2 regions of the Mycobacterium sp. DL genome follow, and region 2 is predicted to be linked to the other one. Evidence: riboswitches for the same ligand, from Rfam matches in the RefSeq annotation. Region 2 holds a riboswitch; the other holds the start of a gene.
What was found. A riboswitch is a leader RNA that binds a small molecule or an ion and turns the genes downstream of it on or off. The one in region 2 is predicted to bind thiamine pyrophosphate.
Positions count from the first base shown of each region.

Region 1 (9,186 bases), 830 kb from region 2:
AGCTGAACTGAGCCCCACGGACTGGGTCCGCGAACAGACCGCGCGCATTCTCGAACAGGGAACCACCGACGGCGTCGAGATCATGGACCGTCCAGTTGTCCTGTTCACGACCACCGGCGCCAAGTCCGGCAAGAAGCGCTACGTGCCGCTGATGCGCGTGGAGGAGAACGGCAAGTACGCGATGGTCGCGTCCAAGGGCGGCGACCCGCAGCACCCCTCCTGGTACCACAACGTCAAGGCGCACCCGCAGGTGACGGCGCAGGACGGCGAGACGATCGTCGAACTGACCGCACGCGAGGTGGACGGCGAGGAGCGCGCGCACTGGTGGGATCTCGCGGTGCAGGCGTACCCGCCGTACGCCGAGTATCAGACCAAGACCGATCGCCTGATCCCGGTGTTCGTCCTGGAGTAGTCGGGACGTCAGTCGCCGAACGCCTCAGCGGGAACCTCACGCTCGCCGGCACGGATGGCGGCGATGATGCGCTCTGCGACGGCGTCGGGTTGCAGGCCTTCCCGGAGTTTGGGCGCGGTACCGGCGATCGGGCGGTCCGCGAGGCCGGTCTCGGTGTGCGGCGGGCGTGCGTCGATCACGGTGACACCGGCGGCACGCAGCTCACGACTCAGCGCGCGGTCTGCGGCGGTCAAGGCCGCCTTGGACGCGGCATAAGCGGCCATGCCGGCAAGAGGCTGCTCGGCGACCACGGCGCTGATGTTGGCGATGAAACCACGGGACGCGGTGAGCGCCGGGAGCGCAGCCCTCATCAGCCACAGCGGTCCCAGCACATTGGTGAGGAACAAGTCTTCGATCACCGCGTCGTCGGTGTCGGCGAGGGACCCGAACGCGACGACTCCGGCTGCGTTGACCACACCGTCGATCCGGTCGTCGGCGCCCAGGGCTGCCTCGACGATCGACCTGCCTGCCTCCGCGTCGCGCAGATCCGCGGACAGCAGGGTCGCGTCGATGTCGAGTGATCGAAGGGCGCTCATGTCACGGCCGACCAGCGTCAGTCGGGCGCCCTGTTCGGCGAGTTGTGTCGCGATCCGGCGGCCGATGCCGCCGCTGGCCCCCACCACGACGATCGATGCGCCGTCGAGGACTCGGTCTGCCATGCCTCGAACGTACGCTTCCGGATGTGAGGCTCGAAGAAATAGCCCGCCAGGTGGCGTCCGCCGGCGTGTCCACCGTGCTCATCGACGGCCGGTCCGGTTCCGGCAAATCGACACTGGCAGAACACCTTCACCGTGTGTGGCCCACCAGTTCCGTGGTGCGCCTCGACGACATCTACCCCGGCTGGGACGGGTTGGACTGGGCGATCGAGCACCTTCGTACCGAACTTCTGGCGCCGCGCGCCGCCGGTCTTCCGGGACGCTGGCGACGCTGGAACTGGGACACCGGCGCCCCCGACGGATGGCACACCGTCGACCCTCACCGGCGGTTGATCGTGGAAGGGGTGGGGGCGTTGGCCGCGTCCCACCGCCCACTGGCGGAACTCGGGATCTGGGTCGAGACTCCTGACGATGTCCGCAAGCAGCGGGCCCTGGACCGTGACGGTGACACCTATCGGCCGCATTGGGATCGCTGGGCGGCCCAGGAAGAAACATTCCTCATTCGCGATGCTCCCCGCATCGCCGCCGACTACGTGGCAACCGAGGACGCCGACGGCCAGTCCTGGACGTTGACGCGGAATGAGTCCCGCCCGGCCTAGCGCCACAAACCTGCCTGCGCTAGCTTGGGAGCCGTAGAACCACACGGGAGCGCACACCGAGTGCGCTGAGAGGACAGCTGACCGGCTGTCGACCGTCGAACCTGACCGGGTAATGCCGGCGTAGGGAGATGAACGTGACACGTGCCCCTCACGTACCACCCAGCTGAGCCCGCGCTCGTTGCTGCTCGAAATTCACTTCAAAACACCAGCTTTCGCGCCGACCGCGCTGTCAGCGCATCGCCGTCCCCATGCACAAGGAGTCCCCATGGACGAGCAGAACACCGATCACAGGCCCGCAACGCGCTGGCGCGTCGTCGACATCGTGGTCGCCAGCGTGCTGGCGGTGGCCGCCGGCCTCGTCTTCGTCTTCTGGAACATCGCATCCAATCCCCTCTCCGCCCCGTTGATCGCCCTACTACCCGGCCTGCAGGGACTTGTCGGCGGTGGATGGCTGTTCGCCGGCGTGCTGACCGCACTGGTCATCCGCAAGCCCGGCGCCGCCCTGTACGGCGAACTGGTGGCGGCCACGGTGTCGGCGCTGGTCGGCAACCAGTGGGGTGTCATGACCATCGAATCGGGACTGGTTCAGGGCCTGGGCGCCGAACTGGTTTTTGCGGTGTTCCTCTACCGACGCTGGAACCTGCCGGTGGCCGTCCTGTCGGGCGCGGTCGCCGGAGTGGCGCTGGCCATCAACGAGCTGATCATCTACTACCCCGGATCGACAACGGCTTTCGCCGTCATCTTCACGGTGTCGGCAGTGGTCTCCGGTGCGCTCATCGCCGGCGTGCTGTCGTGGTTCGTGGTCCGCGGGCTGGCGAAGACCGGCGCTCTCAGTCGATTCGACTCCGGCAGAGTAGCGAGTCCTGCCGCACGATGAGCCCGAGATCGGTTCCGTCCACCGACGGGGTTGCGGTGACGGCTCACCGGTGGGGCTGGCAGCACGCCGGGCAGAACCGTTGGGCGGTAAGCGATCTGGACCTTCGCATCGACCCCGGCGAACGGGTGTTGCTGCTGGGGGCGTCGGGGTCGGGCAAGTCGACCCTGCTGCAGGGCCTGGCCGGGCTGCTCGGCGGTTCCGAAGAAGGCCATGAGTCCGGACGCCTGCTCGTCGACGGGGTGCGTCCAGCCGAGAATCGAGCACGGATCGGGATGGTGTTGCAAGACCCGGACTCCCAGGTGATCCTGTCCCGCGTCGGTGACGACGTGGCGTTCGGAATGGAGAACTTCGGCGTGCCACTTGAGGACATCTGGCCGCGTGTTCGCCAGGCGCTGCACTCGGTGGGCCTGGAGCTTCCGCTGCCGCAGGACACCGCCCACCTTTCCGGCGGGCAGAAGCAACGCCTGGCCCTGGCGGGTGTACTCGCGATGAATCCCGGTCTGCTTCTGCTCGACGAGCCGACCGCCAACCTCGACCCGACCGGCGTCATCGAGGTCCGCAATGCCGTGGCCGCCGCCGCTGACCTCGCCGGTACCACCGTCGTCGTCGTCGAACACCGCACCAAGGTCTGGCTTCCCGTCATCGACCGCGTCATCGTTCTCGGCCCCGATGGCGACATCATCGCCGACGGCGCGCCGGAGGACACGATTCGACGGGAACGTGACCATCTCGTGCGGTCCGGAATCTGGGTGCCCGACGCGCCCGTCCCCCGCATCGTCCGCACCGCAGCGCCCGCGTCGGAACCGTTGTTGACGGCAACCGATTTGTCGGTGGGTTACCGCTCTGGGCCGCAGGTGCGAGGCGGACTCGACTTCGCGATCGCCCGGGGGCGAGTCACGGCGGTCACCGGACCCAATGGTGCCGGAAAGTCCACGTTGGCCCTCACACTGGGAGGTCTGCTGCCACCCCGAGGCGGCACCCTCGAGGCACAGCCGGACTTCGCACCGTCGCCGAAGAATCGTCAGCCCGTTCGATGGCGGTCCAAGGAACTCCTCACCCGCATCGCGAGCGTCTTCCAGGATCCGGAGCATCAGTTCCTGGCTGCCACCGTTCGCGAGGAGATCTCCCTCGGACCGAAAGCGCTGCAACGCGACAAGGCCGAGATCAGCTCGCTCGGAGACGCTCTGCTCGACAGGCTGCGCCTGACGCACCTCGCAGACAGAAGCCCCTACACGCTCTCCGGCGGCGAGAAGAGGCGACTGTCCGTCGCGACCGTCCTGATGACCCGACCAGGCCTGATCGTCCTCGACGAACCGACCTTCGGGCAGGATCGCCGTACCTGGTCCGAACTCCTGAACCTGCTGGCCGAGATCGCCGACGAGGGCACTGCCGTGGTCGCGGTCACCCACGATGCCGAGTTCGTCGAACTGCTGGCCGACGACCGGATCGAACTTCGATGACATCGGCCGTCGCCGCCCCGCCCCATGCTGCTCGACCCAGCATCAACCCGGTGGCCAAACTGGCGACCGCAGCAGTCATCGCCCTGACGCTGGTGCTCAGCGTCGATTGGGTCTCCGCGCTCACCGCGCTGCTGTTGGAGATCCCGCTGTTCATTGCGCTCGGAGTTCGTCTGCGTGCCTTCCTGATTCGCGGCGCGCTGATCACCGTCGCGGCGGCGCTGACGGCCCTGACCAATCTGCTGTACGGCGAGGTGCGCGGTACCGTCCATTGGCACTTCCTGCTGATCAACGTCAGCGACGGATCCATCGAACTCGCACTCGCGATGTTCCTGCGGGTCTTGGCGATCGCGCTTCCCTCGGTCCTGCTGTTCGTCGATGTCGATCCGACCGAACTCGCCGATGGCTTGGGACAGACACTCAAACTGCCCGCCCGGTTTGTGGTCGGAGCGCTGGCCGGAATGCGACTTGTCGGACTGTTACAGCAGGATTGGCAGTACCTGGGCTACGCGCGCAGAGCACGCGGGGTCGCCGACCACGCCCGACTGCGACGTTTTCTCGGTCAAGCCTTCGCACTGCTGGTCTTTGCGCTGCGGCGCGGATCCAAGCTTGCGACCGCGATGGAGGCACGGGGCTTCGGCGCCTATCCGACCCGCACCTGGGCGCGGCCCTCGTCATTCGGGCTGCGGGAGTTCGCCCTCATCGCCGCCGGGGTGGGCATCGCAGCCGCCGCCGTCTCCGTCTCCATCGCGTTCGGCACCTGGCACTTCATCGGCGGGCGCTGATGCTTCCCGCTAGGCCATCGGATGACGCTCGGCGAAATCCCACACGATCGCGCTGGCGTCGGGACCGGCGCGATCGGTGTACAAGCCGTCGCTGTCGGGGCCCGGCCACGCGTGCCCCATCTCCTGCACGAAGTACGACTCGACAATCGAGTTGCCCTCCGGCGCAGTGACAGTCGTGTGGGTATACGCATGCCGGCCGGGAACGGACGGCACCGTGCCGGTTTCCTCGACGAGCGGCAGGCTGTCATTCAGAAGGCCGTCGTCGACAAGATCACCGACCGCAGTCCAGTGCTCGACCAGACGTGCCCCGACAAGGGGCGGAACGACGTCATCGTCGGCGCCCTGGAATACCAGCAGCGGCACCTGCCGGGCACGCTCGCCCATCTGCGACCACGCCTGGCGTGCGGTGTACTGCGGTGCCGTGGCGTCGGGGTCCTCCGGATCCACCTGGTTCAACCCGTACTCACCCCCGGCGACCGACGTCGCCGTCGCGAACACATCGGGGTAGGTCGCGGCGAGGATCAGCGCGGTACCGGCACCCGAGGATGCCCCGGCGACGTGCACCTGGGCCGCATCGGCATTGAACTCCTCGATCACCTCCCCAGCCACCCCGGCGAGCAACGCGGGGTCGCCGGTGTGGCGATGCTGCTCCCGGGGATCGGCCGAGTTCCAGCAGTTGACCGCGCTACGGAACATCCGCTGCGTCGGGTACACGACGATGAAGCCCTCGCGGTCGGCCAGGCTGTTGAACTGGGTGGTGGACTTCATGGAATTCCAGCCGTAGCCGGTCATTCCGCACCCGTGGATCGCCATGATCACCGGTAACGCAGTCGTGCCGTCGTACTGCGGCGGAAGGTGGACCTGATAGCGCACCGATCCGGCATCGCCGTCGTAGACGCGATTGTGGTCACCCTCCCCCATCCACCAGGGAAGGCCGTACTGGAACGCTGCCGTCGCGGCGCCCGCCACGCTCACCAGGACGCCGACGATTCCGGAGACGATCCACGGCCATCGCCGACGTCTGCGAGGAGCCTCGAATCCGCTAGACACCAGTGGAAAGCTGTTGCAGGACAGCATGGGCGGCGGTGATCCGGGCGGGGATGGGGAAGTTCTTGTTCGCGAGCATCACGATGCCGATCCGCTGGTCTGGCACGAATGCGGCGTACGCGCCGAAACCGTTGGTGGACCCCGTTTTGTTGAACAGCGTGGGACCCGCCGCAGGTTGCCCGGTCAGAACCGTCACAGGGTTCGACTGCATCGCCATGTCCGGTGAATTTCCGGCCAACAACTGGTCCAGGCTCACCGGGTACGGGTACCGTTCCCAGCCCAGTCCCTGGACCATGTCGTTGACCTTGAAGTACCCGGTGTGCGTTGCCTCGACTGCTTCGCGCATCGGCGCCTCCAGGCCACCGGGCGCGATGTTCGCTTCGACGAAACGGAGCATGTCCGCCGCGGTGGACTTCACGCCGTAGGCCTCGGCGTCGAGAACGCCGGGGCTCACCCGGGTCGGTACGTCGTCGGCGTCGTAACCCCAGGCGTAGCCGTCGATCTGGGACTGCGGCACCTCGATGTAGCTGCGGCTCAGCCCGAGTCTCGGGAAGACCTGGCCCTGGAGCAGGTCGGTGAAACTGCTGTTCATGGAGATCGCGGTGACGCGGCCGAGCAGTCCGATGCTGGGGTTGGAGTACCGGCGTTGTTCGCCGGGGGCGGCATCAGGTGTCCACTGCTGGAAGTAGGTCTGCATCTGGGCGTCATCGGTGACGTCCGTCGGGAACTGCAGCGGCAACCCACCGGCGGTGTAGGTTCCGAGATTCAGCAGGGTCGCTTTGTCGATCGCGCGCCCCGCCAACTCCGGCAGGTACGTGCCGGGGTGCTCGTTGAGTGAGATCCGTCCGAGTGCCTGTGCGTAGGTGGCTGCGGTCGCGGTGAAAGTCTTGGACAACGAACCGATCTCGAAGATCGTCTCGGATGTCACCGGGGCCGCACTCTGCCGCGACGCGACTCCGTAGGTGAAGTGGTGCTGACGGCCGTCGACCGTCACCGCGACGGCCATCCCGGGTATGCCGTATTCGGCCAGCAGCGGTCCGAACGCTTCGTCCACCGCCGCGGCGACGGCATCAGGACGTGCGGCGGCAGGTCCCGCGATGGACATCGCACACAGCACGACTACCGACAGCAGTGCCGTGACCGCCCTGGTGATGATTCGCAACTGAAAACTCCTCTGCACTCGTGCTTTCCGTCAGATTCGCCGTCGACGTTCCCGCTCGATGACAAGCTCGGCCAGGCGCAGACCTCGCTCGACCGGTGCCGCATCGACGCCGATCGCCAGTGCGCTGAGCATCCCGTCGTAGATCAGCGCGATGTCGCCTGCCGCGCGACACGGATCGCGAAGTCCGGCTGCCTCGGCCAGTGACGTGAGCCGGGTGATCACAAAACGCTTGTGCTCGACGGCCGCACTGATGCCGGCGTGGCCCTGCGGCAGCTGTGCTGCCGCGGCGACGTGGGCACATCCTCGCCGCACATCCGAATGACGCGCCCACTCATCGGTGGCGCCGAAGATGGCCAGCAGTCGGTCGACCGGGCTGGTCGCCGCATCGATCTGAGATTCCCACAGCGTGCGGAAGCGCTGGTCGCGGTCAGTGAGGTACGCGGCGACGAGGTCGTCCTTGCCGCTGAAGTTCTTGTAGAGCGATCCGGTGGCCACGCCGGCCCTCGAGACGACGGCGTCGACACCGGTGGCCGCAATTCCGTTGGCGTAGAACAACTCGTCGGCGGCACGCAGCAGGCGTTCGCGGGCGGGTTGCCGAATCGGTGGCATGCTGACAGTATAGGTCGAGTGCAACGATCGTTCTACTCGCTGGTGGCGTCGGGTGCCGCGCTGATCGCGTGCTGCTATGGGTTCGCGCGCTTCGCGTACGGGTTGTTCACGCCGGTGCTCACCGAAGAGTTCGGCCTCAGTTCCACGCTTGTGGGCACCATCGCGGCCGGAAGCTATGTCGGCTACTGCGTCGCGATCATCGCCAGCGCGACGTTGACCAGACGTCTCGGACCACGGTTGGTGGCGATCGGCGCGGGAGTTGTCGCCACGCTGGGCATGACCATGGTCGCGCTGGCAACCTCGGCGTTGATCCTGGCCGTCGGGGTGCTGATCGCCGGGTCCAGCACAGGCATCGCGTCGCCACCGCTGGCCGCGGCCATCGCGCACCGGATCAGCGGTGCCGCCGGTGACCGCGCTCAGACCATCGTGAACGCCGGCACCGGCGTCGGTGTTCTCGTCTCGGGCCCGATCGCCTTCGCCCTGTTCGACCAGTGGCGACTGGCCTGGGGCGTGTACGCGGTCATCGCCGCCGTCACGACGATATGGGTGGCATTCAACGTCGGTGACACATCGGACTCCGCCGTCGAACCGGTGCAGGTCCAACGTTGGCGCACCGGGAGTTTCGGTCTGGTGCTGGCGTCGTTGCTCACCGGCCTCGGCAGCATCACGGTGTGGAGTTTCGGCCGCGATCAGATCAGCACCGGCGGGTCCGCCAGCGTCGCTGTCGCATCGATCGCGTGGATGGTGCTGGGGGCAGCGGGTATCGCCGGTGCGTTCGGCGGCGACCTGGCCCAACGGATCGGCCTCAGGCATGCGTGGGTGGGCACCACCCTCGCGATGTCCTGCGCTACCGTCGTTCTCGCGATCGCCCCGTGGAACATCGTCGCGATCATGCTCTCCGTCAGCATCTTCGGGGCGGCCTACATCGGGCTGACGGGGCTGCTCCTGGTGTGGAGTACACGGGTCTACCCGGACTCGCCATCGTTCGGAGTCGGGTTGTCGTTCTTCATGATTGCGCTCGGTCAGGCCCTGGGCGCGCCCACCGCGGGTGCGCTGATCGACGCACACGGAGCCACTGCCACGTTCATCCTGTTTGCGATGACGGGTGCCACGGCCGCCGTCGTGCGTCCCGTCACGGCCGCGGCCACGGCCTCGTTGGACCGTCAGCACTGATCGATCACAGAGGACATGTGGCACCCGCCGGTGGCAGCGTGAGGTCGATCAAGTAGTCGGCGGCGATGTCGTCGACGCACGCGTTGGTGCCCCCGGCCACCACAGTGTGCCCCTCCCCCTCGACGGTGAGCAGCGCACTGCCAAGCGTTCTCGCGAGATTGACACCGCCGGCGTGCGGAGTCGTGGGGTCTCCCGTGATCGACACCACAAGGGTGGGCGCAAGCCCGTCGATGTCGGTGGCGTACGGGAAACCGAGCGTCGGCTCGGCGGACCAGTGCTCACACCCGTCGCGCGCTCCCGTCAAGGCGACGCCGGGATCCATGAACGGTGCGGCGTCGAGAATCGCCCGGCGCAGCGCGTTGCCCTGCTC
Region 1 covers NZ_CP155796.1:6,027,512-6,036,697, forward strand. The annotation lists gene ABDC78_RS28715 (nitroreductase family deazaflavin-dependent oxidoreductase) at 1-412, shown strand, start outside; gene ABDC78_RS28720 (SDR family NAD(P)-dependent oxidoreductase) at 421-1,110, opposite strand; gene ABDC78_RS28725 (hypothetical protein) at 1,134-1,706, shown strand; TPP riboswitch at 1,740-1,850, shown strand; gene ABDC78_RS28730 (ECF transporter S component) at 1,972-2,583, shown strand; gene ABDC78_RS28735 (ATP-binding cassette domain-containing protein) at 2,580-4,043, shown strand; gene ABDC78_RS28740 (energy-coupling factor transporter transmembrane component T) at 4,040-4,825, shown strand; gene ABDC78_RS28745 (PHB depolymerase family esterase) at 4,835-5,875, opposite strand; gene ampC (class C beta-lactamase) at 5,868-6,977, opposite strand; gene ABDC78_RS28755 (TetR/AcrR family transcriptional regulator) at 7,065-7,643, opposite strand; gene ABDC78_RS28760 (MFS transporter) at 7,662-8,816, shown strand; gene ABDC78_RS28765 (alpha/beta hydrolase) at 8,821-9,186, opposite strand, start outside.
Region 1: another riboswitch for thiamine pyrophosphate. It lies ahead of ABDC78_RS28730 (ECF transporter S component); the one in region 2 lies ahead of thiO (glycine oxidase ThiO).

Region 2 (9,186 bases):
GCCTGCCGAACGAATCGTATTGGGTCAGAACCGGATCGTCCTCGGGCAGTCCGTCGACGTAGCGGCCCTTGCGCAGCCGCATGTGCAGCGTCAGCGCCGCCAGGGTGCGGCCCACCGTGTAGATGTCGCTGGCGACGGTCGGACCGGTGCGCACGATCTCCGGAGCCTGATATCCGGGAGTCCCGTAGAGATAGCCGAACGAGTTCACCGGGGAGACCGCGCCGAGGTCGATGAGTTTGAGCTGGTCCTCGGTCACCATGATGTTCTCGGGCTTGAGGTCGTTGTACACCAGGCCGTTGACGTGCAGATAGCTCAGCGCAGGAAGGATCTCGAGGGTGAACCCGATGGCCTCGGCCACCGGAAGCCGCGAGCCCTCGCTCTGCTTGAGCCGGGTCGCCTGTTTGAGCGAGGTGCCGCCGACGTACTCCATCACGATGTAGCCGACCGGGTTGCCGTGCTTGTCGTCGTGTTCGACGAAGTTGTAGATCTTGACGATCCCCGGGTGGGTCACCTCGGCCAGGAACTGCCGCTCGGCCATCGCGATCGCCTGCGCCTCGGCGTCACCGGAGTGCACCAGACCCTTGAGCACGACCGGACGGTCGTTGACGTTCTTGTCGAAGGCCAGATACACCCAGCCCAGGCCGCCGTGCGCGATACAGCCTTTGATCTCGTACTGGTCGGCGACGATGTCACCGGAGTTCAGTTGTGGCAGAAAGGAATACGAGCTGCCACAGTGCGGGCACCAGCCCTCCGACTGCGCCGGGCCCTCTTGTGACGACCGGCCGACGGGCCGCCCGCAGTTCCAGCAGAACCGCTTGGACTCCGCCACCACCGGATCGGTCATCAGCGCCGCCAGCGGGTCGACCGCGGGCACCCGTGGGATCTCCACCAGACCGCCGCCGAGCCTGCGGGTGCGTGACACCGTGCGCGTCAGGGTCGTGGGCTGGTCCTGGGGTTCGGTGTCGTTGGTCTGCACCGAGTCGTCATCGTCGTCGTCGAAGTTCGGCCGGAACACCGCCTGGGTGGCCATCGGACGCAGCGTCGACGCCGAATCGTCGCTGAGTTCGTTCAGGTCTGCGAAACTCGCGGGCTGAGTGCCCGGGTCGTCGGGGTCGTCGTCGTAGGTGGCCATCAGTCCGAGTACCTCGCAGCCGGCGGCGCCGGAGCGGGACCGAGCACCGTCAACCACTTGCGGTACAGCGTGTTCCAGGTGCCGTCCCGACGCACCCGCTCCAGCGTGCCGTTGACGTAGCGGACCAGACCGGTGTTCTCCAGGTTGACCCCGATCCCGTACGGCTCCGAGTTCAGTGAGGGGCCGACGATGTGCAGGTAGGGATCCTGGGACACCAGCCCGGCGAGGATCGAGTCGTCGGTGCTGACCGCGTCGACCTGGCGCTGCTGCAATGCGACCAGGCAGTCGGCCCACGTCACCGCTCCGACGATCAGCGGCGGCGGGGTGATCTGCTGGATCCGTTCCAGCGAGGTGGTGCCCTTGGCGACGCAGACCCGCTTGCCCGACAGGTCGGCCGAGGTCTGGATCGCCGAGTCCCGCGGCGCCAGGATCCGCTGGTCGGCGGTCAGGTACACCGTGGAGAAGTTCACCAGTTCCTTGCGCTCGCAGGTGATCGTCATCGTCTTGACCACGACGTCGACCTCGTTGTTCTGCAGCGCCTCGATCCGATCGGCCGACGACAGGATCCGGTACTCCACCTGTGACGGGGTCCCGAAGATGTCGCGGGCGATCTCGCCGGCGATGTCGACGTCGAAACCGGTGATCTCACCGGTGATCGGGTCGCGGAAGCTGAACAGGTTGCTTCCGATGTCCAGGCCGACGATCAGCCGGCCGCGCTCCTTGATGTTGCGGACGGCTTCGTCGGCCTCGGCGTCGGTGTCGAACGGGCGCAGGCTGACCCTCGGGTCGCAGTCGTCGTCGGCCACGGTCGGTGCCCGCGCCGGTTCGGGCGGCAGTTCCTCCATCCCGGCCGGTGTCGGCGGCGCCAGCGTGACACTCGGCGTCGGAACCATCGGTGCCGCCTGCGCGCACCCGCTCAGCAGCAGCATCGCCGCCGCGAGAGTCCCCAGGGTCCTGTTCATGTGCCTCGCCTACCGATATTCGCTCAGTCTCGGCCAGATGCCCAACGCCACGGCGATCGCCGCCGCGACACTGAGCGCCGCGGCGCCGACGGTCGCGCCCGAGAGCACCCGACGGGCGTTGGCGATGTCGCTGCGCAACTGGTTGCGGCTCTGTTCGATGCCCTTGGTCAACGCCTCGTCGAGTTTGTCGAAGGCGGGCGTGGCGTCGTCCTCGCCGACCCCGAGGGCGACCTGGGTGGCGGCCTGGTAGTTGCCGACCGCGATGTAGGCGCTGATCCGGTCATCAGCGGCCCGCCACCGGTCCAGCAGTTGCTCCGCGTCGGCCAGATCCGACTTGTCGATCGAATCGTCCTGCGCGAGGTAGCGCACCAGTTGCTCCTGCATCAGGTCGATCCGCTGGTAGTAGGACTGCTTGCGGACGTCCTCGTCGCCGCGCCTGATCAGCGACAGGGTTTCGTCGGCCCGTGCCTGCTGGGCGGTGATCGCCAGGTTGGTGACCGTCTTGAGGGACTCCGCCGCGGTGTTCTTGGCGCTGCGGCTGTCCGATGTGGAGATCACCAGCGCGGTGCCCACCCAGATCAACATGATCAGCACGGCCAACCCGCCGGCGACGAATCCGACATTGACCCGTCGTCGGGTGCGCTTGGCCAGCCAGCGGTTCGCGAACGCCCCGAACAGCAGCGTGGCCAGCACCACCAGGATCACCGGCCCGGGGATTCTGGTCGACGCGGTGGTCTCGGCGTCCACCCGCGCCGAGGTCTGCTCGTAGAGCCGCTGCGCGTCCGGCAGGATCTGCTGCTGCATCATCGACGAGGCCTCGGACAGGTAGGACGAACCGACGGGGTTGCCCGCTCTGTTGTTGGTGCGCGCCGTCTCGACCAGCCCGGTGTAGACCGCGAGCCTGGCGTTGATGCGTCCGAGCAGTTGGACCATCGGCTCGTCGGTCAGACCGCTCGACGCGCGCGTCACCGCGACCGACGCATCGGTGATCGCCTGCTCGTAGCGCTGTCGCACCGCCCGGGGTTCGACGCCGGCGATGAACGCGGTGGCCGCGGCGGCGTCGGCGACCGACAGCGTGGTGTAGAGCTGACCGGCGGCGAAGGACAGCGGCTCGGTGTGGTTGAGGACGGTGGTCAGCGCCTGCTGGCGGTCGTTGATCGTCGTCGACGTCGCGAACGCGCTTCCGATCACCAGCGCTGCCAACACAAAACCGATCGTCATGATGCGGCCGGGAGTGGTCCACAGGAACCACCAACGCGGATGCGCCGGGGTGGTGGGTGACCTGGACGCGAGAGGCTCGGTCGACGGATGCGCCAACTCCACAGTCACGTCTGCGCGGACCCCATCTTGGTCTCGATCTCCCCGGCCTTCGTACCGATTGACCCACACTCTATGAAAGAAGTCTAAGAGTTTCCCGTGCGACGTGTGCGCATTCGCGGGCGGCGACTTCCCCGATATCGGGATCTGTTCCCTATCCTGAACGCGTGCGCGGCGACGGTGACGGTTGGGTGGTCTCGGCCAACGGCGCCGCCTACTGGGGCCGACACGGCGCGGCCGGACTGCTGCTGCGGGCCCCCCGCCCCGACGGATCGGCCGCGGTGCTCCTGCAGCATCGGGCGATATGGAGCCACCAGGGCGGAACCTGGGGACTGCCCGGCGGGGCGCGCGACAGCCATGAGACACCCGAACAGGCTGCGGTGCGGGAGGCCCACGAGGAGGCCGGACTGCCCGCCGACCAGCTGACCGTGCGCACCACGGTGGTCACCGCCGAGGTGACCGGGTGGACCTACACCACCGTCATCGCCGACGCCGAGGAACTGCTGGACACGATTCCCAATCGGGAGAGCGCGGAACTGCGCTGGGTCGCCGAGGACGAGGTGGCCGATCTCCCGCTGCACCCCGGCTTCGCCGCGAGTTGGCAGCGGCTCCGCGACCTGACGGCCTCGATCCCGCTGACGTTCAACCACCAGAGCTGAGCAGCTCTTTCAGGTGCTCGGCGGCGGTCTTCGGATCGCCGGCCGCGGTGATCGCGCGGACCACGACGATCCGACGGGCACCGGCGGCCAGCACTTCGGGGACACGGGCGGCGTCGATTCCGCCGATGGCGAACCAGGGCTTGTCGGTGCCGACCGAAGCTGCTGCCCTGACCAGGTCGAGACCCGCCGCCGCCCGGCCGGGCTTGGTGGGTGTGGGCCAGCACGGGCCGACACAGAAGTAGTCGACCTGCTCTGTCGACGCGGCTGTCATCTGGTCGGCGTCGTGGGTGGACCGCCCGACGAGCGTGTCCCCGACGATGGTGCGGGCGACCGACAGCGGGAGGTCGTCCTGGCCGAGGTGCAGCACGTCGGCGCCGGCCGCCAGGGCGATGTCGGCGCGGTCGTTGACGGCCAGCAGCGCGCCGTGGCGGCGGGCCGCGTCGGCGATGACGGCCAGCGCCTCGATCTCCTGCCGTGCCTCCAGCGGGCCGAACCGCTGCTCGCCGGGTGATCCCTTGTCCCTGAGCTGGATGATGTCGACGCCGCCCGCCAGCGCGGCGTCGACGAATTCGGCCAGGTCGGCACGCTCGCGGCGGGCGTCGGTGCACAGGTACAGGGAGGCCGACTGCAGCCTGGCCCGCGTGGCGGAGTCACTCACACCACGAAACGCTAACCCCGTGCCGACGTAGGCTGGTAGCCGACCACACGGGAGTCCCGGGCAACGGGGACTGAGAGTGAGCGCGCCGCTCTTACCGTCACACCTGATCCGGGTCATGCCGGCGAAGGGAGCAGCGATGCCAGCGTTAGCCGTCATCGGCGGTGGCGTCATCGGGCTTTCGGTGGCGCGTCGCGCCGCTGCGGACGGCTGGGCCGTCCGGGTGCACCGCGCCGAACCCGGCGCGTCGTGGGTCGCCGGCGGGATGCTGGCGCCCCACAGCGAGGGATGGCCCGGCGAGGAGCGCCTGCTGCGGCTCGGGCTGGCGTCACTCGAGCTGTGGAAGCAGGGTTTCCTCGACGGACTGCCACCCGAGGTGGTGACCGCGCGCGAGTCGCTCGTCGTCGCCGTGGACCGGGCCGACGCCGCAGATCTGAAGACCGTCGGGGAGTGGCTGTCGGCTCAGGGGCATCCTGTGACGCTGACCAACGCCGCTCGCGACGTGGAACCCCTTCTTGCCCAGGGGATTCGGCATGGTTTCGTCGCCGAGACCGAGCTGGCGGTGGACAACCGGGCTGTGGTCGAGGCGCTCGCCGCGCACTGTGAGCGGCTCGGAGTGCAGTGGGCGCCCGCGGTCGGCGACCTGACCGAGACCCACTCCGCTGACGTCACCGTGATCGCCAACGGTATCGATGCGCCCTCCCTGTGGCCGGGCCTGCCGATCCGTCCGGTGAAGGGTGAGGTGCTTCGACTGCGCTGGCGCCGCGGGTGTATGCCGTTGCCGCAGCGGGTGATCCGGGCACGGGTGCACGGACGGCAGGTGTACATGGTCCCCAGGGAGGATGGTGTCGTGGTCGGCGCGACGCAGTACGAGCACGGCAGGGACACCGCACCGGCGGTGACGGGGGTGCGCGAACTGCTCGACGACGCGTGCGCGGTGCTGCCCGGCCTGGGCGAGTACGAGTTCGCCGAGTGTTCGGCCGGCCTGCGGCCGATGACCACCGACAACCTGCCCCTCGTGGGCAGGCTCGACGCGCGGACCCTGGTGGCAGCGGGCCACGGACGGTCGGGTTTCCTGCTGGCCCCGTGGACCGCCGAGGCGATCGCCGCCGAGCTCCGCGGCGAGCCGCTGCCCGAGACCGCATACATGGCAGGGGCATCGGCCCGATGAAGCTGACGGTGAACGACGAAGCGGTGGAGGTCGACGAACACATGACGGTGGCGGGGCTACTGGACCGGCTCGGAATTCCGGAGAAGGGCATCGCCGTTGCCGTCAATTGGTCGGTGATCCCGCGGTCACAGTGGCATACCGTGCTCGCTGACGGTGCAAAGGTGGAAGTGGTGACGGCGGTGCAGGGTGGCTGAAGTGTCAACCGGAAAGCTGAGTATCGCGGGTCGGGAGTTCGGATCACGGTTGATCCTGGGCACCGGCGGCGCGGCCAACCTCGCGGTGCTGGAGGCGGCGTTGATCGCCTCGGAGACCGAGCTGACCACCGTGGCGATGCGCCGGGTCGACGCAGAGGGCGGCACCGGCGTGCTCGAGTTGCTGGCCCGGATCGGCATCACCCCGCTGCCGAACACCGCCGGTTGCCGTGGGGCGGCGGAAGCGGTGATGACCGCCCAGCTGGCCCGCGAAGCGCTGCAGACCAACTGGGTCAAGCTCGAGGTCATCGCCGACGAACGGACGCTGCTCCCGGACGGCGTCGAATTGGTCAGGGCGGCAGAGCAACTGGTCGACGACGGATTCACCGTGCTGCCCTACACCAATGACGATCCGATCCTCGCCCGCCGCCTGGAAGCCGCCGGCTGCGCCGCGGTCATGCCGCTCGGGTCGCCGATCGGCACCGGACTGGGCATCGCCAATCCGCACAACATCGAGATGATCGTCGAGCAGGCGTCGGTGCCGGTGATCCTCGACGCCGGTATCGGCACCGCCAGTGATGCCGCTCTGGCGATGGAGCTGGGTTGCGACGCGGTGCTGCTGGCCACCGCGGTGACCCGGGCCGCCGATCCGGCCGTGATGGCCGCGGCGATGGCGGCCGCCGTCAAGGGCGGTTACCTGGCCAGGCAGGCGGGCCGGATCCCGAAGCGGTTCTGGGCGCAGGCGAGCAGTCCAGACCTGTGATGAGCGCTTGCGCGAAGAACCGATGACTCCGAGTACGAAGCGCTATGTCGCCCTGGGAAGTTCGATGGCGGCCGGACCGGGGATCCAGCCGCGGGTGCCCGGATCGCCGCGACCCGCGGGCCGGTCGGGCGCCAACTATCCGCACCTCGTCGCGGCGTCACTCGGCCTGGACCTCGTCGACGTCACCTACTCGGGGGCGACCACCGCGCACGTGCTGCACGAATCGCAGCGCAGCGCCCCACCCCAGGTGGATGCACTCGACGGCAGCGAGACGCTGGTGACGGTGACGATCGGCGGAAACGACATCGGATATGTGCCGATGCTGTTCGCGGCCGGACTGCCCCGGCCGGCGCGGTCGATACCGTTCCTCGGAGCGAAGCTGCGTGAGCTCCTCGATCCGGCGGCGCGCGACCGTGCCCTGGTCGAGGTCGGCGAGTCGCTGGTCGAGGTCGGGCGCACGCTGCGCCGCCGCGCCCCCGACGCTGCCGTGCTGTTCGTCGACTACCTCACGTTGCTGCCGCCGGCCGGTACTCCGGCGCCTCCGCTGCGTGACGCCGAGGTAGCACTGGGTCGGCGGATGGCGGCCACCCTGCAACGCCTGACCGCCGAGGCCGCCGAGGCGACCGGTTGTGCGGTGGTGCGCGCTGCGGACGCCAGTCGCGACCACCACGCGTGGTCGGCCCAGCCCTGGACCACCCGGTTCGGTCTGCCGGTGCCGCGCCGACCCGCTCCGCTGCACCCGAACGCGGAAGGAATGCGTGCGGTCGCCGAACTGGTCGTCGCCGCAGCCGGCAGATGATCGAATTATCCGAGCTGACAAAAACTTACGGGTCGAACACGGCAGTCGACGGGCTGACGTGCTCGATCGAGCCGGGAATGGTGACCGGGTTCCTCGGCCCCAACGGCGCCGGCAAGACCACCACCATGCGGATGATCCTCGGCCTGGACCACCCGACCTCGGGTGCCGCGACGATCAACGGCAAGACCTACCGGCAGCTGACCGATCCGCTGCGTGAGGTGGGCGCGCTGCTCGACGCCCGGCAGGTCCACCCGAACCGGTCGATCCGCGGGCACCTGCGCTGGATCGCGGCCACCAACCGCATCCCGGCGGGTCGCGTCGACGAGGTCCTCGAGATGGTGGGCCTGAGCACCGTCGCGTCGGTCCGGGCGGGCACGTTGTCGCTGGGCATGAGCCAGCGATTGGGCATCGCGGCGGCGCTGATCGGCGATCCTCCGGTGCTGCTGTTCGACGAACCGGTCAACGGCCTGGACCCGGAGGGCATCCACTGGGTGCGCACGCTGATGCGGACGCTGGCAGGCGAAGGCCGCACCGTACTGGTGTCGAGCCACCTGCTCTCGGAGATGGCGAACACCGCCGACCGACTGGTGGTCATCGGCAGGGGAAAGCTGATCGCCTCCACCACGGTCAGCGAGTTCGTCGGCCGCTCCGGCGGCGCCACCGTGAGGGTGCGCAGCCCGCAGTTGCCCGCACTGCGCGAGGCACTCACCGCGGCCGGCCTCACGGTGGACGACGGGCCCGACGCGCTGACGGTGCGTGAGGCCACCACCGACACGGTCGGCGAACTTGCAGCGCAGCACGCGATCGTGCTGCACGAACTCAGCGCCGTGCAGGTCTCCCTCGAGCAGGCATACCTGTCGTCGACCGACGACGCCACCGAGTTCCGGGGCGGACACCGATGACGTCGCTGACCACCGTGGCCGCCGTGGTGAACGCCGAGCGGATCAAGCTGACGACGGTGCGGTCCCCGCTGTGGTCGGCGGCGGCCGCGGCGCTGCTGAGCTTCGGTATCGCCGCACTGCAGGCCGCCACGGCATACGACTACCAATCGCTGACCGCACCGGACGCGGCGCTCGGCGTCGCGGTGTTCGGGGTGCCGGTGCTGATGGTCGTCGCGGCGATGACGGTGACGGGGGAGTACCGCACCGGGATGATCCGCACCTCGTTCATGGCCAGCCCGAACAGGACCCTGTTGCTCATCGCCAAAGCTGTTGTCGCGGCGGTGTTCTCCGCCGTCACCGCAACGGTCATGGTCCTCGGATCGCTTGTGGTGGCGCGCGTCGGCCTGGACCCGGACGCCGTCGGCACCACCGCCGCGATCGGACTCTACGCAGCGCTGGCGGCTGTACTCGGCGTCGGCGTCGCGGCGCTGCTGCGCCACACCGCCGGGGCGGTCAGCGTGCTGCTGCTGTGGCCGCTGCTGGTCGAACCGCTGCTGGCGAACCTTCCGGGCCGAGGTCCGCAGATCGGCCCGTACCTGCCGTTCGCCAACGCCTTCCGGTTCCTCGACGTGCAGTGGTTGTTCCCGACCTACGTG
Region 2 covers NZ_CP155796.1:623,900-633,085, forward strand. The annotation lists gene ABDC78_RS02965 (serine/threonine-protein kinase PknG) at 1-1,132, opposite strand, end outside; gene ABDC78_RS02970 (glutamate ABC transporter substrate-binding protein) at 1,132-2,094, opposite strand; gene glnX (protein kinase G-activating protein GlnX) at 2,104-3,423, opposite strand; gene ABDC78_RS02980 (NUDIX hydrolase) at 3,579-4,070, shown strand; gene thiE (thiamine phosphate synthase) at 4,054-4,728, opposite strand; TPP riboswitch at 4,766-4,875, shown strand; gene thiO (glycine oxidase ThiO) at 4,865-5,896, shown strand; gene thiS (sulfur carrier protein ThiS) at 5,893-6,090, shown strand; gene ABDC78_RS03000 (thiazole synthase) at 6,092-6,850, shown strand; gene ABDC78_RS03005 (SGNH/GDSL hydrolase family protein) at 6,873-7,649, shown strand; gene ABDC78_RS03010 (ATP-binding cassette domain-containing protein) at 7,646-8,551, shown strand; gene ABDC78_RS03015 (ABC transporter permease) at 8,548-9,186, shown strand, end outside.